2 linked regions of the Prosthecobacter debontii genome follow. The protein of the gene in region 1 binds, or shares a complex with, the protein of each later gene. Links are inferred from orthologs where the notes say so. Each region holds a gene or a part of one and is shown on either strand. Other genes may lie near its edges. The genes, in order: prmC and prfA.

Region 1 (11,695 bases):
TGTGGAACTTTTTTGAAATGCCCGTAAATCCCTGCGTTTAATTCCTCCCCCCCACCCTGTTAAACATGCCCTCCACCACCCTGAAAAAAACCGCCTTGGTAGCGGCCACCGCAGGCCTGCTCGGTCTGCCTGCGCTGGCGCTCCACGAAAAGAACGCCGGCCCAACCGAAGTTGAGATCAAATTCAACCTGCCACCACCCGAGCCGCTTTCCCCCGAAGAAGCGCTGAAGACCTTCAAGGTCGAGAAGGGATTCAAGATCGAACTCGTCGCCGCCGAGCCGATGATCGAGGCTCCCATTGCTGTGAGTTTCGATGACCAGGGCCGCCTGTATGTGGTGGAGATGCGCGGCTACATGCGCGACAAGGAAGGCACCACCGAGGGTGAGGCGACTGGCCGCATCAAGCTGCTGGAAGATACTGATGGCGATGGCCGCATGGATAAGGACACCGTCTTCGTGGATGAGTTGGTGATGCCACGCTCGGTGATGGCCGTGAATGGCGGTGCTTTGGTCGCCGTGCCGCCTAACCTATTTTTCTACAAGGACAGCGATGGCGATGGCAAAGCCGATGTGAAAGAAGTGATCGCCACCGACTATGGCACCGCCGGAGGACAACCTGAGCACATGGCCAATACCCCGACCTGGGCCATGGATAACAGCATCTGGAGCGCTGGATACGCCACCCGCTTCCGCCTGCGCGGTGGAGTGTGGCTGAAGGACAGCGGCCTGGGTCGCGGTCAGTATGGCCTGTGCCAGGACGATCAAGGCCGTCTCTATTTCAACTACAACTCCGATCTCCTGCGCTGCGATCTGCTGCCGACGGAAGCCTTTGGCCGCAATCCCCTGCTGCGCAATGCCACCTCCATCAACTTCCAGGTGGCCAAGGATCAAACCGTCTGGCCAAGCCACCCAACCCCAGGCGTGAACCGTGGTTACGACCCCAAATCCCTGCGCGAAGACGGCACCCTGACCAAGGCCACCGCCACCTGCGGAGCGCTGATCTATCGCGGTGAAGCCTACCCCGCCAGCCACTACGGCAATGCCTTCATTCCCGAGCCATCCGCCAACATCGTGAAGCGCATGATCCTCACTGAGAAGGACGGCAGCCTGAGCGCTAAAAACGCCGTGGAAGGCACCGAATTCCTCACCTCCACCGATGAGCGTTTCCGCCCCGTGCAGGCGGTGAATGCCCCCGATGGCGTGGTTTACATCGTCGACATGTATCGCGGCATCATCCAGCACAGCAGCTTCCTCACCCACTACCTCATTGCAAACATTGAGGCTCGCAAGCTGGACCAGCCCTTTGATCAAGGCCGCATCTGGCGCATCGTGCCGGAGGGTAAAACCCTACCCGCAGGCACCAAGATCGCCACTGACACCGCCGGTCGCATCGCCCAGCTCAGCCACGCCAATGGCTGGGTGCGTGACACGGCCCAGCGCCTGCTTGTCGAGTCTAGTGATGCCAAAGCAGCCCCTGCCCTGGCTGAATTGGTGCAATCCACCGAGGCCAAGCCTCTGGCCCGCCTGCACGCTCTCTGGACGCTGGATGGCCTGGGCATGCTGACGCCGGATGTTCTCCGTGGCGCTCTGAAAGACAGCGATGTCTCCCTGAAAGCCGCGGCTGTGCGTCTGGCTGGCCGCGACCTCGCGCCCGAACTGCTGGCCATGACGGGTGAAAAAGCCGTGCTGGTGCAGGCCCAACTGGCCATCAAACTGACCTCCTTCAACCTCCCCGATGCCGATGCGGCGACAGCCAAACTTCTAGCGTTGGGCGGTGGCAAAAATGCGCTCGTGGCGGAAGGTGCCATGACCGGTCTGCGTGGCCGTGAAGCCGCCTTTGCTGGACTGCTGACCGCTGAAACCAATGCCGAAACCGAAGCCAACACCACCCCAGTCTTTGGCCTGCTGGGAAATCTCATCGCCTCCGCGAACAAGGCCCAACTCTTCGAAGAAGCCCTGGCCGTCGCCGCTGCCCAGCCCAAAGGCAGCAGTGTGCAGCGTAACTTCATCAAGGCCCTCTCCACCACCGGCAGCGGTAAGAACGCCGTCAAACCGAAGCTGCTCTGGCTGGACAAGGAACCTGAGTCCCTAGCCACGCTGAAAAAAGCTGCCACCAAGACCGGTATCACCAACATTGCCGCTATCGAATCCCGCCTCGCCTGGGTTGGTAAAAAAGGTGCCCCACCACCGCCGAAGATCGTCCCTCTGACAGAAGCTCAGCAGGCCCGGTTTGAGAAAGGCAAGATCATCTACGCCGGACTCTGCGCCGCCTGCCATCAGCCGCATGGTTTTGGCCTGGATGGTCTGGCTCCGCCGCTGGTGGATAGCGAGTGGGTGCTGGGCAAGCCGGATGTGCCCGCACGCATCGTCCTGCACGGCCTGGGAGGCCCGGTAAAAGTCTCTGGCCGCACCTGGAATCTCTCCATGCCACCGCTGCCGCACCTCACCGATGAAGACATCGCCAGCGTGCTCACCTACCTGCGCCGTGAATGGGAACACAACGCCTCCCCTGTAGAGCCGAAAACCATCACCGAACTGCGCGCCCAATACAAAGAAAAGGCTGGCATGTGGACCGCTGAAGAGCTGAATCCGCCGAAGAAGAAGTAAGTCTTTCCTTCGCCAGAACGACCTTTATCCCACGGGTCCCGGTTGCCGCCGGGACCCGTTTTTGTTGGGGGTCTCGGGAGGGAATTTCGGAGGGTGAAATCACACTCCCCCTCTCCCCAGCCCTTTCGCTGCGCGGGTTTCCCCCCACTTCGCGGGGCGAGGGAGGACGCCGTTAGGTCTTCAATGCAGCAGACCAATTGATTGTTCCCTCGCCCCTCTGGGGGCAGGGTTAGGGTGAGGAGGCCCTGAGGGTCTCATTTTACCCGTTAATTTTCACGCTCGCCTCAGCCCCTCATCCGAAGTTCCTCCAGCATCGGATTCCCCGAAAAACGCAGAAGGCTTTTGCATCGCCTATCCGCCTGCGGCATGAAGAGAGGCACTCCCTTCATGAAACCTCTCCTCGACACTCTCCGCGCTGGCACTGGCTACCTGGAGAAGCATGGCGTCGAGGAAGCCCGACTGAACATGGAGCACCTGCTCGCCCATGTGCTTGGGTGCCGTCGCCTGGACCTGTATCTGCGCTTTGGCGAGGCCCTGCATGAAACCGATCTGGAGAAACTGCGCGGCCTCACCAAACGCCGGGCGGAGGGGGAGCCGCTGCAGCACCTGCTCGGCACCGTGGATTTCCTCGGCCTGGAATTGGTCAGCGACCACCGCGCCCTCATCCCCCGGCCTGAGACGGAGTATCTCTGCGATTTGCTGATCAAACGCTATGGCAAGGCCCCACCTGCGCGGGTGCTGGACATGGCCACCGGGTCCGGCTGCATCGGCCTCAGCCTCGCCACCGCCTGGCCGGAGAGTCAAGTCGTCCTGGCGGACATCTCGGAGGAAGCCCTGGACCTCACCCGCTTGAATACCGAGCGTCTGGGCCTGACCCGCGTGCAGATCCTACGCAGCGATCTCTTCGAAAAAATCACCGGCAGCTTCGATCTCATCGTCACCAACCTGCCTTACATCCCGTGCGGAGAGATCCCCGCCCTCAGCCGTGAGGTGCAGCGCGACCCCATCCTGGCGCTGGATGGCGGACCGGATGGCCTGGACATCGTCCGGCGTTTTTTAACCGATGCGCCCGCCCATTTGCCCCCATCTGGTTGGGTAGCTTTGGAAGTGGGACATGATCAAGGCCACGCCACCGCTGAGCATGCTCAAAGCCTCGGTTTTCATCAGGCCGAAGTGCGTGCCGACTTGGCCGGAATCGAGCGTTTTGTCTTCGCCAAAAGGCCTTTGAGCGAATAGCCAAAATTTTTGTCAGAAAAGTGTAACCAGTATTTCTGGATGCGGTAATGCCATGTGTCTGCGGGGTCTGTCGCTCGGGACAAGCTTTCACGGTGCTTGTTCTGGCGACAGGTCTCGTGGGCGTCGCTTTTGAGAGAGGTCACGAAAAGAGGCTCATCTTAGCGCTTGCACCCACGCCACCGCGACGCACTTAGACGGGCAACATGGAAAAGCTCATCGTTCACGGCGGCGCACCGCTCAAAGGCCGGGTCAATATCAGCGGCAGCAAGAACTCCTCCCTGCCCATCCTCGCAGCCACGCTACTGACCAAAGACACCTGCACCATCCGTCGTGTGCCTGACCTGAGTGACACCAACTACATGGTCCGCATCCTGGGCGAGCTCGGAGCTGAGGTGGAGCGAGCCAGCGGCGTGGTGGTGGTGAAGGCGGAGAAGATCAAATCCGTGGCCCCCTATGACCTCGTGCGGAAGATGCGCGCCAGCATCTGCGTCCTCGGCCCTTTGACCGGTCGTTTGAAAAAATGCGTCGTCTCCCTGCCCGGGGGCTGCGTCATCGGTGATCGCCCCGTGGATCTGCACTTGAAGGGTCTGGAGGCCCTTGGAGCCCAGATCACCGTGGATGGAGGTGACATCACCGTGAACGCCAAAAAAGGCTTCAAAGGTGGCCCGATGAACCTCATGGGCAAACATGGCTCCACCGTGCTCGGCACGGATAACGTCATGATGGCCGCCACCCTGGCCAAAGGCACCACCATCATCGAAGGCGCCGCAGCGGAGCCCGAGGTGGAAGACCTGGCCAATTTCCTCATCAAGATGGGCGCCAAGATCGAAGGCGCAGGCACCAACCGCATCGTCATCGAAGGCGTGAAGGAATTGCACGGGGCCGAGCACACCGTCATCCCCGACCGTATCGAGGCCGGCACCTTCCTCTGCGCTGGAGCCATGATTGGCGAAGGCATCACGCTGAAGCGTGTCATGCCTGAGCACATGAAAGAGATCACAGGAGCTCTGAAAAAATGCGGTTTCCCCATCGAGATCGGCAAGGACAGCATCAGCATCGCGCCAAACCCCAAGGCCAAGGGGTTTGACCTCACCACGCTCTGCTACCCCGGTTTCCCCACCGACATGCAGGCCCAGTTCTGCGCGCTCGCCTGCGCCATTGATGACGTCAGCACCATCACCGAGACCATCTTCCCCCAGCGCTTCATGCACGTGGCTGAGATGAAGCGGATGGGAGCCAACATCGACCTCCAAGGTGCCACCGCCCGCATCCGTGGGGGTCACGCCATCAAAGGCGCCCCCGTCATGGCCAGTGACCTCCGCGCCTCCGCAGCACTCGTGTTGGCCGGTCTCATCGCCAGTGGCAAAACAGAGGTCAACCGCCTCTACCACATCGACCGCGGTTATGAGCACCTCGACGACAAGCTCGCCACCCTCGGAGCCCAGTTGGAGCGCGTGAAGGAATAACGTCCAAACCATTCGAGCCTAGAATATCTTTGGCTCGAATGGTTATGCACAGTCAGTTCTCTGAAATGCACCAAAGGCAGAACAAGGCGGCGTGACCAGACAGCCAGAACACGTCACTTCACTTTCGGGTTGACCTTCCAGATGCCGACGTTTTTAAACAAAGCGCTGTCACCACGTGCGACGACACCGATGCGGCCCTTGGGGGCCAGGAAACGTTCGTGCCGACCTTCGACGGTTTGTTGGCCATCCACAACGGCGCGGCAGTGGTCGCCAGAGACCTCGATAACGATGCTGTGCCATTGATCCGCAGCCAGCGGCTCTTTCAGGGAGGCGAGCACTTCACGGCGGGTGGTTTTAGAAATCCCGCTCATCTTGTGCAGCTCGATGGAGGTCGGGGTGACGATGATGCGGCCCTGGTGATTGTTGGGCTGGCCGTTGTCGCGGAAAACGAAGCCCACATGCGCGGCCGAGTTGATCTGAAACTCCCCCTTCATGACGAAATCTCCCTGCTCGGAGACATACTCACACACGGCTTCATGGCCATTCGGCCGCTTTTCTGAGGGAGCTTCCTCAGTGGCGCGCACCGCACCCTCAGCAATCTCCCACTTGCCGATGCCAGCCTGCCACTTCGTTTGGCCCTTGGCCAGGGAGGCCGGGTCATTGAAGGGCTGCCAAGTCACCAGCTCCCCCACGGTCACGGTGGTGGTGACGGGTGCGGTGGCTTCCTCCGCCATGAGGGGAAGGGTCAAACCAACGGTGGCGAAACTGAGAACAAAGGCGCGGCGAAGCATGGGGGTCGAAGGTGGAGACAGTCGTGGGTGGGATGAAAAAAACGGCTGGCAGATGGATCATCTGCCAGCCGCATGAGTGTTAACGTGAAGAATGGGTAAAACGATCAATCTTCTCCGCTGGCGGCGAGCTGGGCGATGACGCTCAGGTCCTCCAGGGTGGTGGTGTCACCTTTGATCACTTCACCGGCGGCGATCTGTTTCAGCAGGCGACGCATGATCTTGCCGGAACGGGTTTTCGGCAGGGCGGCGGCGAAGCGGCCTTCATCTGGCGTGGCCACAGGGCCGATGACCTTGCGCACGTGTTTTTTCAGTTCATCCGCCAGTTCGCGACCGGTGGCGACCCCTTCCTTCACGGTGACAAAGCAGACCACGCCCTGACCTTTCATCTCATCGGGGCGCCCCACCACCGCAGCCTCAGCCACAGCAGGGTGAGAGACGAGGGCGCTCTCCACCTCGGCAGTGCCCAGGCGGTGACCAGCCACGTTGAGCACGTCGTCGATACGGCCGATGATCCAGATGTAGCCATCCTTGTCCTTACGGGCTCCGTCACCAGCGAAATACCAGCCGTCAAATTCACTCCAGTAGGTTTCCTGGTAGCGCTTCTTATCTCCCCAAATGCCACGCAGCATGGAAGGCCACGGCTTGCGGATGACCAGCTTGCCCTGTTCGTCCTTACCCACTTCCTTGCCGAGGTCGTCCACGATGGCCACATCCACGCCGAAGAAGGGCAGGGTCGCGGTGCCGGGCTTGGTCGGAGTGGCCCCAGGGATCGGGGTGATCATGTGACCGCCGGTTTCTGTCTGCCACCAGGTATCCACGATGGGGCACTTACCACCACCTACCTGAGTGTGATACCACATCCAGGCTTCGGGGTTGATCGGTTCACCCACGGTGCCGAGCAGGCGCAGGCTGCTGAGGTCATGCTTCTTCAGCCACTCATCACCCCATTTCATGAAGGCGCGGATGGCGGTCGGTGCAGTGTAAAAGACGGAGACGGCGTATTCCTCGATGATACGCCAGAAGCGGTCATTCTCCGGCCAGTTCGGCGCCCCTTCATACATGAGGGAGGTGGCGCCCAGAGCCAGCGGGCCATAGACGAGGTAGCTGTGGCCGGTGACCCAGCCGACATCCGCCGTGCACCAATAGACATCGTCAGCCCGCAGGTCGAAGACGTATTTACAGGTCATCTGCGCGTGCAGCAGGTAGCCTGCTGTGCTGTGCAGGATGCCCTTGGGCTTACCGGTGCTGCCACTGGTGTAGAGGATGAACAGAGGCGACTCAGAATCCATGGAGGCCGCAGGGCAGTGGGCATCCACATACTCCAGCTCACGGTGCCACCACACATCGCGACCTTCCTCGATATGCACGTCCTGACCGGTGCGGCGGAAGACGATCACGGTTTCCACTGCAGTTTCTCCGCTCTTCAGCGCATCATCCACATTCTTTTTCAGAGGCACCACCGCCCCGCGGCGGTAGCCACCATCCGAGGTGATGATGATCTTAGCCCCGCAGTCCAGCACGCGGTCCTTGATGCTGTCTGCGCTGAAGCCGCCGAAGACGACGCTGTGCACCGCGCCGATGCGGGTGCAGGCCAGCATGGCGATGGCAGCCTCAGGGATCATCGGCAGGTAGATCATCACGCGATCACCTTTTTTGACCTTGTTGCGCTTCAGCACATTGGCGAAGCGGCAGACTTCACGGTGAAGCTGCTGATAGGTCAGCACACGCTTCTCACCGGGTTCGCCTTCCCAGATCAGGGCGGCCTTCGTTTTGTTAGGCCCGCTCAGGTGGCGGTCCAGGCAGTTTTCACTGACGTTCAGCTTGCCACCCAGGAACCACTTGGCATTCGGGCACTTCCATTCCATCACCTTGGTGAAGGGCTTTTGCCAAGTCAGTTCCTTCGCTTCGCGGCCAAAGAACTTATCCGGCTGCTTGATGGATTCCTCATACATCCGGCGATACTCCGCCATGCTGCCGATACGGGCCTTTTTGGAAAATTCTGCGCTCGGCTTGAAGACGCGGTTTTCAGTCAAGATCGCCTTGCTTTGAGGGGCAGACTTCTTAGCAGCTTTCTTGGGGGCAGGTTTGGCGGCTTTCTTCTTGCTCATGGGTGGGTTTAAAAAACGAGGACGGATTTAACGCAGGAAAATCCAGGCTACATGCAGCAATCGTGCGCTGGCAATGCTGGAGTGCGATAATTCTCCATGTTTCTGAGCCGGAAACCCTGTAATGATGAGGCTTCTTTGACCTAAGCTTTAGGAAAACGTGGCTAATCGCCATCTCGATCTGCAGAGCCAGGCCTCACAAGGGACTCTTGCGGATTTCAAAACCGAGTCTAACCTGCCGCCCCCTTTTTCCGGGGACATCCGAAAATCCAACCATCCCTTAGATCACCCTAGCCATGAGCAACCTCAAACACGTCGCGGTCGTCGGCGCCACCGGAGCGGTGGGAGTGGAAATGCTTCGCTGCCTGGAGCAGCGGAATTTCCCCGTCGGCCAGCTCACCCTTCTCGCCAGTGCCCGCAGTGCTGGAAAGAAGATGAAATTCAAAGGTGAGGACGTGACCATTAAGGAACTCACTCCAGACAGCTTTGCCGGGGTGGACATCGCGCTGTTCAGTGCCGGTGGAGGCATCTCACGCGACTTCGCGCCCCATGCGGTGAAGGCTGGGGCTGTGGTGGTGGATAACTCCTCCTTTTTCCGCCAGGACCCGACGGTGCCGCTCGTGGTGCCAGAGATCAATGCCGCTGACGTGAAGAACCATCAGGGTATCATCGCCAATCCGAACTGCACCACCGCCATCTCCCTCATGGCGTTGTATCCGCTGCATCAGGCCTTTGGTGTGAAGCGCATCTTTGCCTCCAGCTATCAGGCCGTGTCCGGCACTGGAGCGCAGGCCATCGAAGAACTGGCGAAGCAATCCCGCGAATGGGCCGCTGAAAACCGCGCCTGGGATGCTGCCAAGCTGTCCTCCAAGCCGCACGTCTATCCTCACCAGATCGCCTTCAACGCCATCCCGCACGTGGATTCCTTCCTCGACACGGGTTACACGAAGGAAGAGATGAAGATGGAAAACGAAGGTCGGAAGATCATGCATCATCCGGACTTCCGCGCCTCCGTCACCTGCGTGCGCATCCCTGTCTTCCGCAGCCACAGCATCTCCATCAGCGCCGAGTTTGAAAAGCCTGTCGATCTGGCGAAAGCCCGCGAGGTACTGGCTCAGGCTCCAGGCCTGGACGTGCTGGATGATCCGGCGAACAAAGTGTATCCCCTGGCTCTGGACATCGCCGGTCGTGACAACTGCGCCGTCGGTCGTCTGCGCATCGACTGCGCTCTGGACAACGGCCTCAGCTTCTGGGTGGTGGGTGATCAGCTCCTGAAGGGAGCGGCTCTCAATGCCGTGCAGATCGCCGAGTGCTTGGTGTAATCAGCTTCAAGTCATCAACTGAACGAGCGCGCAAGATGAGAGTCTTGCGCGCTTTTTTGTTCCCCTCAATCGCCTTACAATTGAGCTTCCGATCGAATCGTAACCTAGCGACTTCCTAAACCGCGAAGTACCTGAAGCGTGAAAGCAGCTTTGTTAAGAGTATAGAAATGGATCCCGGCGACATTATGATCGAGAAGATCGGTACATTGCATCACTGCATGATGAATCCCCACCTGCTGAAAGCAGTCCGTATCGTCTCCCGCACGCTGAAAAGCCCGTAATAGCTTAGCTGGATAACGTGAACCTGCCGCGAGCTCGGCCATCCGCGACAAACTGTTTTTTTGAGTAAGGGGCAGGATACCCGCAAGAATCGGAATTCGTATGTCAGCCAACTCACAACGTGCGCGAAAATCGTGAAAATCATGATTATCAAAGAAGACCTGCGTGCACATCCAGTCCGCGCCGACATCCACCTTGGCTTTCAGGTAGTCCATTTCCAACATTCTGTTAGGCGTCGCAGGATGACCTTCTGGAAAACAAGCCACGCCGATCCCAAATCCTCGCGGGTCAGGATGCAAGCCCCGGTCATTAAAACGGCGGATGAAGCGAACAAGATCCGCCGCTGTCTGGAAGTCGCCACTCTGTGTCACCTGCGGAGATGGATCGCCGCGCAGGGCCAGCAGATTGCTGACACCCGCTGCGGCATAGGTTTCTAAGATCCCCATCATCTCCGCCTCCGTGTGCCCCACGGCCGTGAGATGAGGGATAGGATCGAAGACATCCGATTGGCCCAGTTCCTTCACCCAACTCTGGGTCCGATCACGCGTGCTGCCCCCCGCTCCATACGTCACGCTGACGAAGTCAGGACGCCAAGGAGCGAGCTGAAGCAACGAGTCCTGTAGATCCTTCACCGCCTCGGACGATCGAGGCGGGAAGAACTCAAAGGACAACGTCGGACGTCGAGCACGGGCAAAGATGTCTCGAATATGCATGATGGATCAGGCGCTGATAGGTTGGGCCACACGTAGCTGACGAGCGGCCTGGACCATGTGAATCAGAGAAGATTTCACTTCCTCCCAACCTCGCGTTTTCAGCCCACAGTCAGGATTCACCCAGAGCTGGGAACGAGGGATCACAGATTCAGCTTTGCGCATCAGCCTCACCATTTCCTCAACGGATGGCACCCGTGGCGAGTGGATGTCATACACGCCGGGTCCGATTTCATTGGGATACTTGAAGCCCACAAAGGCTTCAAGGAGTTCCATGTTCGAACGCGATGTTTCGATGGTGATCACATCGGCATCCATGGCGGCAATGGCTTCGATGATGTCATTGAACTCTGAATAACACATGTGGGTATGAATCTGGGTCTCATCCCGCACACCACTGGCGCAGAGGCGGAAAGACTCGACGGCCCAATCCAGGTAGGCGGACCAATCCCGCTGTCTTAAAGGCAGTCCTTCACGGATGGCAGGCTCATCCACCTGGATCGCGGCGATGCCTGCGGTTTCTAGATCCAGCACTTCGTCTCGAATGGCCAAAGCGATTTGGCGAGTCGTTTCAGACCGCGGCTGATCGTCACGCACAAAGCTCCACTGCAAGATGGTGACAGGGCCAGTGAGCATCCCCTTCATGGGCCGCTTCGTTAATGATTGCGCATACTGTGACCAGCGAACGGTCATGGCAGCAGGTCGGCTGACGTCCCCGTAAATGATGGGGGGCTTCACATACCGTGAGCCATAGCTCTGCACCCACCCTTTTTGAGTGAAGACAAAGCCTTCTAACTGCTCGCCGAAGTATTCCACCATATCATTCCGCTCAAACTCTCCGTGCACGGGCATATCCATGCCAATCTCATCCTGAAAGGCCACACAGTGCTGGATCTCCTGCTGAAGGTAAACTTCATAGGCTTCAGTGCTGATCTCACCCTTTTTCCACTTGGCACGCATGGAGCGCACCTCCGCGGTTTGTGGAAAGGAGCCGATGGTCGTCGTCGGGAACTCTGGCAGCTTGAGTTTCGCCTGCTGAAGCTCACGCCTCTGAGCAAAGGAAGACTGACGCTGGGAGTCTTCCGGTTGCACTGCAGCCACACGATCCTTCACCTGTGGCTTGTGAATGCGCGTGCTTTTTCGTCGGGACAGGATGGCACGCTGGTTGTCTTGCAGCACC
Region 2 (11,886 bases), on another replicon or contig:
TGGGAATAACAGGAAGTGCGAAATCCAGGGCCAAGGCCACCCACTGGGGCAGCGGCACTAGGTCACGCCCGCTCACTGGGGGCGTCTGCGCAGGGGTAGGTGTGGGCGTCTCCGTGGAGGAGTCCACACAGCCACAGTCATCCAGGGCGGCCTTCTGGATCCAGGCGCAGCAGCTCATGGGACACTCTTCCTGCACAGGCGCAGCCAGCAGGGTGACAGGCAGGGCCTGCACCAGCAGTGCGGTGATGAGGAGGATGGCACGGAAGAGTGGCATGAGGATGCAGGCGGAACTGTCCTACTTTACGGACAGACTTCCAAAAGGTTACGTTCATTTTTTCACCGGGACTCAAAAATCGCCATCCAGAGCCAGTCGATGCCAAGAAAAACGGGAACTCTGGACGGCCCCGGAGTTCCCGTTGAGAAAGTCAGAGAGAACACGCTCTCTCGACCCATCATTGGCCCTTGTGCACGTTATGGCAGGCCTTGCAGTTACCGGCTTCCTGGAGGGTCTTGTTAGCTCCGGGCTTACCCTCCACCACGCCCTGGGCCGCGGCGATCAGGGTCTCGGTCTTTTCCTTCCAACTTGCGGCGTCACCTTCGGGGGGAGTCTCCGAGGGGAGCGTCTTGAAGTATTCCAGCAGTTTCTTGGCATCATCTGGCGTGCCTTTACCGGTGGCCACTTTGGAGTGCAGGCTGTTGTTGCCCTTCATGGCTTCTTTCATGACGACTTCAATCTGGTCGGCCTGTGCGGTGGTGAGACCAGCGAAGGCGGCGAGAGCGAGGAGGATGAGGGTGGTTTTCATCGTTGTCGGGTGGTGTTTTGGATGCGGTTTTTCAGTGCCAAGAACAATCGGCGCGCGGTTTTTCTCAAAGATGGACGGAATTGTCACCCTCAGATTCAATTTCAGATCATTTTTTACCGATCCAAGCGCTCAACTCACTTGGCCCGCTAGGCCTGCGATTTTGTTTCAGCAAAAAAGTCCTTCCGCACACAAAAAAAGGATGGGGTGCCGTTAAGCCCATGGAAACCGAACCCACCGTCTGCATGCACACCGCTGCCCAAGCCTGGAAATACTGCTTCGACCAAGTGGCGCCGAAGCTGTTGCTCTACGCCATCCAGCTCTGCCCGAGCCGGGCGGATGCGGAAGATGTGGTGCAAATGGCCTTCGTCCGCTGGTGGCGCCGGTTTCCTGAGGGGAATCCAGAGCACATCCCGCTGCTGTATGCGGCGGTGCGCACGATCGCCCTCGACCAACGCCGCAGTGACACCCGCCGTGCCCGCCGGGAGGCCGCCTCGGAGGTGTCTCTGCCCATGGGGGATGCGCCTGTTTTCGATCCCCCACCGGAGCAGCGGGAGACGGCCCAGATCGTCCAGGAAGCGCTGAAGACGCTGCCGGAAGATCAGCGGGAGGTCGTGACGCTGAAGCTCTGGGGCGGCCTCACCTTTGCCGAGATCGCCACCACCCTGGATGAGTCCATCAACACCGTCTCCGGCCGCTACCGTTACGCCCTCCAGACCTTGCAGAAACGGCTGGCCCCGCGCCGGGAGGAACTGGTGCTGGAGCCTGCCCCGCCCGCAGTGACGAATGTTTTCCCCTTTTCAAAACCTCAGGAGGCCCTGTCATGAACGAACACGAAATCGAATCCCTGCTCGCGGGTTTGACTCCACGCGCGCCCTCCGCCGCCTTGGTGCGGCAGGTGGAGCATGAACTGGAGCTGGATCGTCAATGGCTGCACGAAGACACCACCCGCCGCTCCGTCCGCTGGCAGATGCCAATGCTGTGGGCCGGTCTGGGTGCCAGCGCCGCCGCTGTGGTCATGAGCATCTGGGCCCCAGGCCTAACCGAAAGTCCGTCCACACGCAACACCACCCTAGCGGCCACACAGACACCTGCGACCGCCGTTTCCGCCCCACCCACCGTGATGCCCGTGGCCACGATCCGTGAGGTGGTGGGCGCTCAAAATGAGGGCATCCACTACAACGCCACCTCTCGCCTGCCGGAGCAGCACCTGCGCCTCATGTCCGTGGAGCGCCACGCCTGGATCGATCCCCGCGACGGGGCCCAGATCACGCTGGAGCGCCCGCGTGAGGACAGTGTCGTGCTGCCGGTATCCTTCCAGTAAAGGCCGACTCAAAAGCGACCGCAAGAAACGCTCAAAGCCGACATCGAAACGAGGAACGGGGCGCTCACCGCAGCCTCCAGCCTCCCTGCACCCGCAACCCCAAAACTTCCCCCCACCTTAACCCAACTGACGACCATGAAACCGATCTATGCCCTGACTGCGATGGCGGGCCTGCTGGCGCTGATGAACAGCCCGCTGACCGCCCAAGATAATAAAATCCCGCTGGAACCCAGCGCTGAAAACGCCCCCAAAGCCGCCGATGCGCTGCCACCACCCAGCGAGGAGAAAAAACCTGAAAAGACGGAGCGAACGCCGAGATCCGGCCCCAGCCGCACCACGCGAGGCCCCCGCGAGGATGAGGTCATGACCCCCTTCATCGGCGTGCTGACCAGCCCAGTGCCGCGGGAACTGCGTGCGCACTTTAACCTTCCAGAGGGCTTTGGCCTACTGGTCCAGGAAGTCATGCACGATACCCCTGCCAAGACCGCCGGTATCAAGGCTGACGATGTGCTGCTGCGCTTTGAAGATCAAAAGCTCGTCAATATGGAGCAGCTCCAGACACTGGTGCGCAGCAAGAAGAAGGGCGACGTGGTGCCCTTCACCCTCATCTCTGGCGGTAAAGAAAGCCAGGTCAGCGTCACCATCGACGAACGCTTGATCCCCAGCCGACCTGAAGAAGGCCGCCGGGGCGATGACCTCCCCCGCCTCGGATTCTTCGGAGATCGGGATGGCTTCGATATGAAAGAGATGCGCGAGGCCATGGAGCGCTACCAGAACCACATGCGGGAGTATCAGGAGCGCCTGCGGGACTGGAATCGCAATGGCCACCCGGGTGATCAGCCCCCTTCCCCGCCCACCTGGAGCGGCCCCAGCCGCCGAGGGGAGCCCCGGGACCGTGATCAGGACCGTGAACGCGGGGGTGATGAACGCAGCCGCAACGAGGCACGTGGTCGGGACGGCGACCGCCCCCGTGATAGCGGTGAGGCCAAGCGTGACGCCAGCCCCGGCCCGCGCGGTGAGGGTGAGCGCCACATGGAGCACCGGGAGCGCCGGGAAGCCACGAACGTGACCCGCAGTGATGACTCCGGCATCTACAGCCTGCGCCGTGAGGGGGACCGCACCGTCTTCACCGCCAAACCTAAAGACGGTGAGGAAAAGAGTTGGAACCTGAACAATGAGGAGGAACGCCGCGCCATCCCCGACGCCATGAAGGAAAAGCTCCGCCAGCTCGAAGAGATCCGCGGTGAAGACTTCCGTCGCTAAAGCTGGGGAAACCAAGCCTACCCCAAAGACAAGCCTTCTCATCGACCCAACCCTCATCCGCCACGCTCACCTCGAGCGTGGCGTTTTTGTTTTGTCGGTAGTAAAGCTATTCATCCCGCAGAGACAACCCTCCTTCCCCCTGCTCTTCTCCGCCTCTCTCCACGGCAGTAAAACCGCTTCTCGTCATCCTTGAAGCACAGATTTGTGGGAATTCTGCACAAGACAGTTTGCTCCAAGGAGTTCTTTGATGCGTAACTCTCACACCTGCCGCATTGCTCATCTCGCCACCCTATGGAAGAAACCTGCCACAATCACCCCGCTTTTCGTCTACCGGATACCATGCCGGTGATGGTGCTGGGGGATTGCTATCTGTTTCCCGGTTGCCTACTGCCACTGTTCATTTTTGAGGAACGCTACCGCCTCATGCTCGCCCATGCGCTGCGCACAGACCGTATGTTTTGCATCGGCACGCCGGAGCGCAGCACGGATAGCCGTGGAGAGCTGATTACCGTCAGCACCGCCGGGCTCATCCGCGCCTGCAAGAAACAGGAGGACGGCACCTCTCATGTCATGCTCCAGGGTATGCGCCGCATCCAGTTCACCGGCTGGCAGCAGGAGAAACCGTTCCGCCTAGCCGAGATCGAGCCCCTACCCACCGTCATCGAGACCGAGCCGGACTATGTGAACGATCTGAAACAGCGCTCTCTGGACCTCTTGCCCGATGCCGCCCACTGTGCCGGTGAGGCCATGAAGAACCTGCGTGCCGCCCTGATCAAGATCGAGTGCCCCGAGCTGGTCTGTGACATCCTTTCCTACCACTTCGTGCGTCGCCCTGCCGCCCAGCGCAGCCTGCTGGTAGAGACCGTTCTGGAGCGCCGCTATGACATCCTCCTTACCGAGCTGGAGCGTCTCCAGTCCGGGGAGTGTGGGTAGGCGGGACCTTGGTCGGTGTCTTGAGTTCGGAGCCCCGGCTTCAGCCCGACTCTTGGGGCCTCGAAGCTCTCCTCATTCCGCCTCAAGACAGGGCTCGACTCGGAGAGCGGCTCGCTCGCCCGCCTCGCGACCCTAAAAAACCCGGTTGACCCTCTGCGAGGCTGTGGCAAACTCTTAGCCCCCACGCTCCGGCGAAAGCGATCCCTGTCCCTCGTCGGTTCCACGTGGTTCATTAACCCATCCCCATGAAAGAACAAGGTCACCCAACGGTTTTCGAAACCACCATCACTTGCACCTGCGGTGCAACGTATCCTACCATCTCCACTGTGCAGAACCTGAAAATCGGTATCTGCGCCGGTTGCCACCCTTACTTCACCGGTGAGCAGCGCTTCGTGGATACCGCCGGTCGTGTGGACAAGTTCGCCCAACGCTACGGCATGGCCCGCACTCGCCGCGCGGCTCCGAAGCTCAGCGACGTCTCCGCATAGCCCTCACAGCTTCCTTTTTCCGAAAACGGTGTCTGAGCCCGCACGCTCAGCACCGTTTTTTGTTGGCCGGCTCGCCTCCGGCCATTCTCAGGCGGAAGCCAAGCTGCATGGTGCCGACATCGGGTTTGCCCGATTCTGAGGCAGGCGTGGATTTCTCCCACGCTCCCCATCACCTCCCGTGCAGGTGCTTCCATCGCTCTCGCCTCAAAGGCCGCTTTTTTCTTTTTCCTGCCCCCGCTTCAGCTCATGGATTACGCTCCCATCATCGCCACCAAACGCGCTCGCTTTCAGCTCCTGGAGGATCTGATGGGCCAGCCCGGCTTCTTTGACGATGCTAAAAAGTCCGGTGAACTGACTCGGGAACATCGCCTGCTGGGGAACCTACTGGCGAGCTGGGACGAGTATCAAAAACAACTCACCGAGCTGACGGAGAGCCAGGACATGGTGAAGTCTGGCGATGAAGAGCTGGCTGCCATGGCCGAGGCCGAGATCCCAGTTCTGCAAAAACGCATCGAGGAGCTGGAGCAGCAGGTGCAGTTCTCCATCCTACCGCCCGACCCCCTGGAAGGCCGTGATGCCCTGGTGGAAGTCCGCGCCGGCACCGGCGGGGATGAGGCCTCCCTCTTCGCCGCCGACCTCGTGCGCATGTATAGCCGCTTTGCCGAAGCTCGTGGCTGGAAGGTGGAGACGCTGGAGTCCAGCCCTTCCGACGTGGGCGGGTTTAAGGAAATCGTCATGAAAATCGCCGGGGAGGATGTCTTCCGCGTGCTGAAGTATGAGAGCGGCGTTCACCGTGTGCAGCGTGTGCCGGCTACCGAGGCCCAGGGCCGCATCCACACCTCCGCTGCCACCGTGGCCGTGCTGCCCGAGGCTGAGGAGGTGGACTTTGAACTGAAAGCCGATGAGGTCCGCATCGAGGTCTGCCGCTCCTCCGGCGCAGGCGGCCAGGGCGTGAACACCACCGACTCCGCCGTGCAGGTGCTGCACATCCCCACCGGCACCATCGTGCGCTGTCAGGATGGCCGCAGCCAAATCAAGAATAAAGAAAAAGCCCTCACCATCCTGCGCTCCCGCCTGCTGGAGAGAAAGCAGCAGGAAGAAGCGGCCAAATACTCCGCGCACCGCCGCAGCCTCATCGGCAGCGGTGGCCGTGAGGAGAAGATCCGCACCTACAACTACCCGCAGAACCGTGTCACCGATCACCGCATCGAGATGACGGTGTATAACCTGGACATGTTCATGGAAGGCCGCGTGGATCAGATCCTCGATGCCCTCCTGGCCTCCGACCTCCAAGAGCGTCTGGCCGAGGCTGGGCTGAGGTAAGTCACCGAGATCGGGTCGAGAGCCTGAGAGTTTTCGCCTGTGCTTGGAGCGCCGATGGTTTCTTTGACGGATTCTCGGCCCCACATTGAGGGGGCTTGTGAGATTTTTAGACTACCGCGGACGCCTCGTGACATCACCGTCACCACAAAGTTCTTCACAAAAAACAAAGGAATGTGAATAAATGGCTTGTTCGCTGCTGGTGTATCTGTCACCCTCACGATAAGCCCGTGATTCAAACTCTAAAATCACACTGTGGACTTGCAATTCTGGCATCCCATTTGCGCCAGAAAAAAACGCTCTCCCCCCAAAGGAAAGTCCACGCCTTAACCCTAACCCAACCCACATGGACCGCGACGACCATCCCGCCAATGTAGCCCCAACCTTCATTGAAACCCTTGATCTTGGCTCCAGTCATAGTCAGCACGTCCACCGATCTCCCAGTTTAAAAAGGCGAAAGTCTGCCTCAAGCCATCGCCACTCCCGCACCCCTGTCGGAACCAAGACTTTCATCCTTGATACCAACGTCCTTCTCCACGACCCAGCCAGCATTCACAAATTTGCCGAGCACTCCGTCTGCATCCCCGTGGATGTGCTGAGTGAGCTGGACCGCTTTAAAAACGAGATGACGGAGCGCGGTGCCAATGCCCGTGAAGTGCATCGTGCACTGATGAAAACCTTCGCGGCACCGGATGCCTCCGTGACCGATGGTGTAAAGACCCCCGGCGGCGGTAACCTCCGTGTGGTGATCTATGATCCGGAAACGGCCAAACAGATCGCCAGCGTCAAAGAGTTTGAGCGCATCTTTCCGAACATCGACAAGGTGGATCATCGCATCCTGGCCTGTGCACTCTGGCTGCGGGAGCAGATCAGCCCGCCAGTCATCCTGGTGAGCAAGGACCTCAACATGCAGCTCAAGGCCCGCGCTGTGGGCATCGAGTGCGAAGATTACCTGCATGATAAAGTGGAGCCTCGTGAGGTCTCCAACTTCGAGATCACTCGTGTGGATGTCAGCTCGCATGAGCTACAGCGCTTTGCCAGCAGTGGTAAGCTCACCCTCTCCGCCGCCCGCATTGGGGATCTCGTGGTGAATGACTACGTCCTGCTCACGGCAGGCGAGAAATCCTCCATGCCCGCCCGCATGAATGCTCAGGGTGAACTGGTGCGCCTGCTCCACACCCCGGAGTCCATCAAGGTGGGTCAGGGCCGCAGCGTGAAGCCCATGAACCTGGGCCAGGCTTGCTTGTTGGATGCTTTGTTAGACCCCGAGATCAGCCTCGTCACCTGCTACGGTCAGGCCGGCACGGGTAAGACTCTGCTCGCGGTCGCCGCTGGGCTTTCCCAGGTCTTTGGCCGCACCTACAACGGCCTCACCGTCAGCCGCCCCATCGTCGCCATGGGTCAGACCGTCGGCTTCCTACCCGGCTCGCTCCAGGAGAAAATGCGCCCCTGGCTGCAGCCTGTGTATGACGCTCTGGATTTGTTGATGCGCCCCGTGGATAACCAGCAGGGACCGCAGCGGAAGAAGAACCGCTTCTTGCCGGAAAAACCACCGGCCCAGACGGAAGCTACCGCCCCGTATGATCCGCTGATCCAGCAGGGCGTGATCGAGATCGAGGCCCTGTGCTACATCCGTGGCCGCAGCATCCCCGACCGCTTCTTCATCCTGGATGAAGCCCAGCAGCTCACCCCGCTGGAGGCCAAGACCGTGGTCACCCGCATGTCCCGTGGTTCGAAACTGGTGCTCGTCGGTGATCCCGCCCAGATTGATAATCCGTATGTGGACAGCCGCTCCAACGGCCTCGTTTACACCCGCCAGCGTATGCGCGGTCAGCCTTTCGCCGCCCACGTCCCTCTAGCCAAAGGTGAGCGTAGCCCGCTGGCTGAAGCTGGCGCAAGGCTGCTGTAAAACGGAGACGTCTATGACAGTCCCTGCGCCCCCCTTACCCGGGTGAGGTCGCAGGGACTTTTCTTTGTTGAGAGGTTTTCAGCCCCCAAGTATCCTATAAGCTCAGGGTTAACCTCGTCCCGAGCGCTTTCTAAAAAAATAGGTGAAACTGTCGGATAGGCTCCGCGTTTAATGGCGCAGATGGGTCTGTGGCTTTCCACCCCCTTCGCCAAATCAAACCGAACCAACGACAATTATCATGAAAGCGATCGCTACGATCCTATCCGTGCTGGCCCTCACCAGCCTTACCGTCACCGCTGCTGAAGAAGGTGCCAAGAAGAAGCCTAAGATGGACCCAGAAAAGGCTTTCGCCAAACTGGACGCCAACAGCGACGGCTCCGTCTCCAAAGAAGAATTCATGGCCTCCCCACAGGCCAAGAAAGACGCTGAAAAGGCTGAGAAAGCCTTTGGCGGTAAGGACAAGGACAAAGACGGCAAGCTGAGCAAAGAAGAATTCACTGCCGCTCCCAAGAAAAAGAAGAAGGCTGAATAATCCTTTTTGAAAGTGGCGCCCCAACCCGTCGCTTTCAGTCTCTGAGCCGCATCCTCCAACCAGGGTGCGGCTTTTTTTGTGGCGTTGCGCAGACCGAGCAACTGGAGCGCGAGTATGTCGGAGACTACTCGCCTAACTTTCCCAGGACATCGGAGTCCAATCCATCATCCCTTCTACTCGATACCGCAGTGGCCTTGGCCTCCGATGCACTCACCGCATCGACTAGTGGCGAGTAGCGTTCGCTTCGCTCAGCATACTCGCGCTCCGGTTGCTCGGCTTGCAAGATCGTTCGACAGGGACTGATGATCCACGAAATAGGAGCCTCCCTTTGTCGCAAACCACCCTTTTGAAAGCCGAGACTGATCTGGAACGAATTACTGGGCTTGATTGGATGGTCCTCCTCCCATCTGTTCCGCCCCATTCATCCTCATGCGTTTGCCTCTGCTTGCTCTTGTATCTCTCGCCGGCTCTGCCTTCGCGGCTGTGGATTACAGTCAGGAGATCAAGCCGCTGCTGCAGGTCCACTGCGTGAAGTGCCACGGAGCCACCACGCAAAAGGCCAAACTGCGCCTGGATACCGCTGCGGCAGCGATGCAAGGTGGTGGCCGTGGAGCCGCCATCCAGCCGGGTCAGGCCGAGGCCAGCCTGCTGCTACAGGTGGTGCAGGGCACGCACGCGGAAGTGCCGCAGATGCCGTATAAACGTGGGCCACTGGACTCCGCCCAGGTCACCCTGATCCAGCGCTGGATCGCAGAAGGTGCACACGCTCCTGCCGATGAGCAACCCAGCGATGACCGCCACTGGGCCTACATCGCTCCCGAGCGACCTACGATGCCAACCGTGAAAAGCGGTGCCACGCATCCCATTGACCGATTCATTGAAGATCGGCTCCAGCGTGAAGGCCTGGCTCTCTCCTCCCCAGCTGCACCCGAGACCCAACTGCGCCGTCTGTTCCTGGATCTCACCGGCTTGCCGCCCACGGTGGAGGACGTGCAAGCGTTTAGCCAAGGGGCAAAAACCGAGACATCCTACCAGGCCACCGTGGACAAACTCCTCGACAGCCCGCATTACGGCGAGCGCTGGGGCCGCTGGTGGCTGGACCAAGCTCGCTATGCGGATAGCAATGGCTACAGCATTGACGCGCCGCGCAGCATCTGGCCGTATCGAGATTGGGTGGTGCAGACACTGAATGCCGACATGCCGTTTGATCAATTCAGCATCGAGCAGCTCGCCGGCGATCTCCTACCTAAGCCGACCCAGAGCCAGCTCATCGCCACTGGTTTTCATCGCAACACCCAGATCAATCAAGAAGGCGGCATTGATAAAGAGCAGTTCCGCATCGAGTCCATCTTTGACCGTGTGGCCACCACCGGCACCGTCTGGCTCGGCCTCACTATCGGCTGTGCGCAGTGTCACGATCACAAATTCGATGCCATCAGCCATGAGGAATACTACCAGTTCTATGCCTTCCTGAACAACCAGGACGAACCGACACTCTCCGTTCCGGACCCGAATCTGGATAAAGCCGCCCTGGATACCGAACAAAAAGCGCTTCAAAACAAAATCACCGCCTATCTCAAGGCTCACGAAGCCGACGCCATTGCTTGGGAAAAGGAACTCTCTGCCGAAGCCAAGGCACAACTGCCAAAAGATCGCCGAGCGGCTCTCAAGAAACCGCGTGAACAACGCAGCGCCACTCAGCAACGCCTGCTCTACGCCAGCGGTCCGGGCGCTGCTGACCAGACCTTCCGCTCCTACAATGAGCGCTACATGGAAATCACCGCACTCCTAACCAAAGGCGTGACCACCATGGTGATGAAGGAACTACCCGAACCACGCAAGACCACGCTCTACATCAAGGGTGACTTCACCCGGCCCGGTGCCGAGATGAATCCAGCCGTCCCCGCTGTGCTGCATGATCTCGATCTCAAACCCACCAGTGCTCAACCCAATCGACTGGATCTGGCTCGCTGGTTGGTGCGGCGTGACAATCCCCTCACCGCGCGTGTGATCGTCAATCGTGTGTGGCAGCAATATTTCGGACGCGGTTTGGTGGAGACCGAAAACGACTTTGGCACCATGGGCAGCCTGCCTTCGCATCCTGAGCTGCTGGACTGGCTGGCGGTCGAGCTCATGGAGCATGGCTGGAGCCTCAAATACCTGCATCACCTCATCGTCACCAGCCGGACCTATCGCCAAAACTCCAGCTTCACCGCCCAGTCCGCAGGCGCTACCATCGATCCGAATAACCTTCTGCTCTGGCGGCAGAATCGCTTGCGCCTGGATGCCGAGATCGTCCGCGATGTCTGCCTCACCGCCAGCGGTTTGCTCAATGCGAAGCTGGGCGGTGCCCCCGTCTATCCACCCATCCCTGATGGCGTGCTCAGCCTCGGGCAGGTGAAGCGCACCTGGCCGCTCAGCAAGGGAGCCGACCGCTATCGGCGTGGGCTTTACACCTTCGTCTTCCGCGCCACCCCGCCCCCTGGCTTGAGTGTCTTCGATGCGCCCGATGGCTTCAGCACCTGCACCCGCCGCCTGCGCAGCAATACGCCACTGCAGGCGCTGACGCTGTTGAATGATCAGGCTTTTGTCGAGTTTGCCCAAGCTCTGGAAAAGATCGTGCAACGCGATGGCTTCGATGTCGCCTTCCAGCGCTGCACCGCACGCCAGCCCACCAACGAAGAGAAAGCCGTGCTGGCCCGCCTGAAGCCCGATGAACTCGCCCGTGTGTTACTGAATCTCGATGAGACCATCACGCGGGAATAAATCAGATTCAGCCACCTAAACGACCATCTTCGAGCGGTGCTCGCTGGGGCGCCAACCGATCCATTTTTTGAAGGTGTTGCTGAAGACGAAGGGATTTTGGTAGCCCACGGTGTTGGCCACGGTTTCCACCTTGAGATTGGTGGTGGAGAGCAGCTCACAGGCCTTGCGCATGCGCAGCCAGGTGACGTGATGCATCGGGGTGCGCCCCAGGGCTTTTCGACACAGACGACGCAGGTGCTCGGCGCTGACATGGGCTTGATAGGCCAGTTCATCCAGCGTCCAGTCCTTGCCGACATCGGCAGCCACCATTTCCCACACGCGCCAGAGACGATCATCCTGCTGCCAGGGTTGAGCGAAGCGCTCGACATAACTTTGAATGAGTTCCACCCAGTGAAACATGGCCGCTGGGCGGGCTTCGTGGGAGGCCTCCTCGATCACGCCCTCGATGGCGTTCCAGAGCGGTTGACCATGAAAGGCGGCCATGAGCGGTGAGCTGCTGTTGAGGATGGGCTTCTGCTCCGGCTGCTGCTCATAGCGCACCCAGCAGCAAC

Evidence for each region.
Region 2: the proteins of prmC (region 1) and prfA are in contact, whole or in part, in a crystal structure (PDB 2B3T), measured with the Escherichia coli proteins. The link is inferred for Prosthecobacter debontii from one-to-one orthologs.

Annotation. Positions count from the first base shown.
Region 1 is NZ_FUYE01000001.1:369,069-380,763, reverse strand. What follows is about bases 2,118-4,917. They hold prmC (peptide chain release factor N(5)-glutamine methyltransferase), read left to right. Parts: upstream 2,118-2,993; coding sequence 2,994-3,842; downstream 3,843-4,917. Other genes in these bases: murA (UDP-N-acetylglucosamine 1-carboxyvinyltransferase), read left to right, coding at 4,046-4,917. Also shown: more of murA, read left to right, coding at 4,918-5,308; B5D61_RS01575 (3-keto-alpha-glucoside-1,2-lyase-like domain-containing protein), read right to left, coding at 5,422-6,099; acs (acetate--CoA ligase), read right to left, coding at 6,204-8,207; B5D61_RS01565 (aspartate-semialdehyde dehydrogenase), read left to right, coding at 8,501-9,526; metF (methylenetetrahydrofolate reductase [NAD(P)H]), read right to left, coding at 9,631-10,518; metE (5-methyltetrahydropteroyltriglutamate--homocysteine S-methyltransferase), read right to left, coding at 10,525-11,695. UniProt on the Escherichia coli protein: Methylates the class 1 translation termination release factors RF1/PrfA and RF2/PrfB on the glutamine residue of the universally conserved GGQ motif, i.e. on 'Gln-235' in RF1 and on 'Gln-252' in RF2.
Region 2 is NZ_FUYE01000009.1:135,748-147,633, reverse strand. The notes cover bases 4,102-7,092. They hold prfA (peptide chain release factor 1), read left to right. Parts: upstream 4,102-5,054; coding sequence 5,055-6,131; downstream 6,132-7,092. Other genes in these bases: B5D61_RS14685 (PhoH family protein), read left to right, coding at 6,475-7,092; rpmE (50S ribosomal protein L31), read left to right, coding at 4,566-4,808; B5D61_RS14700 (LON peptidase substrate-binding domain-containing protein), read left to right, coding at 4,102-4,320. In the rest of the region: B5D61_RS14725 (hypothetical protein), read right to left, coding at 1-274; B5D61_RS14720 (hypothetical protein), read right to left, coding at 453-803; B5D61_RS14715 (RNA polymerase sigma factor), read left to right, coding at 1,022-1,627; B5D61_RS14710 (hypothetical protein), read left to right, coding at 1,624-2,124; B5D61_RS14705 (S1C family serine protease), read left to right, coding at 2,260-3,387; more of B5D61_RS14700, read left to right, coding at 3,679-4,101; more of B5D61_RS14685, read left to right, coding at 7,093-8,037; B5D61_RS14680 (EF-hand domain-containing protein), read left to right, coding at 8,276-8,569; B5D61_RS14670 (PSD1 and planctomycete cytochrome C domain-containing protein), read left to right, coding at 8,999-11,335; B5D61_RS14665 (AraC family transcriptional regulator), read right to left, coding at 11,351-11,886. UniProt on the Escherichia coli protein: Peptide chain release factor 1 directs the termination of translation in response to the peptide chain termination codons UAG and UAA.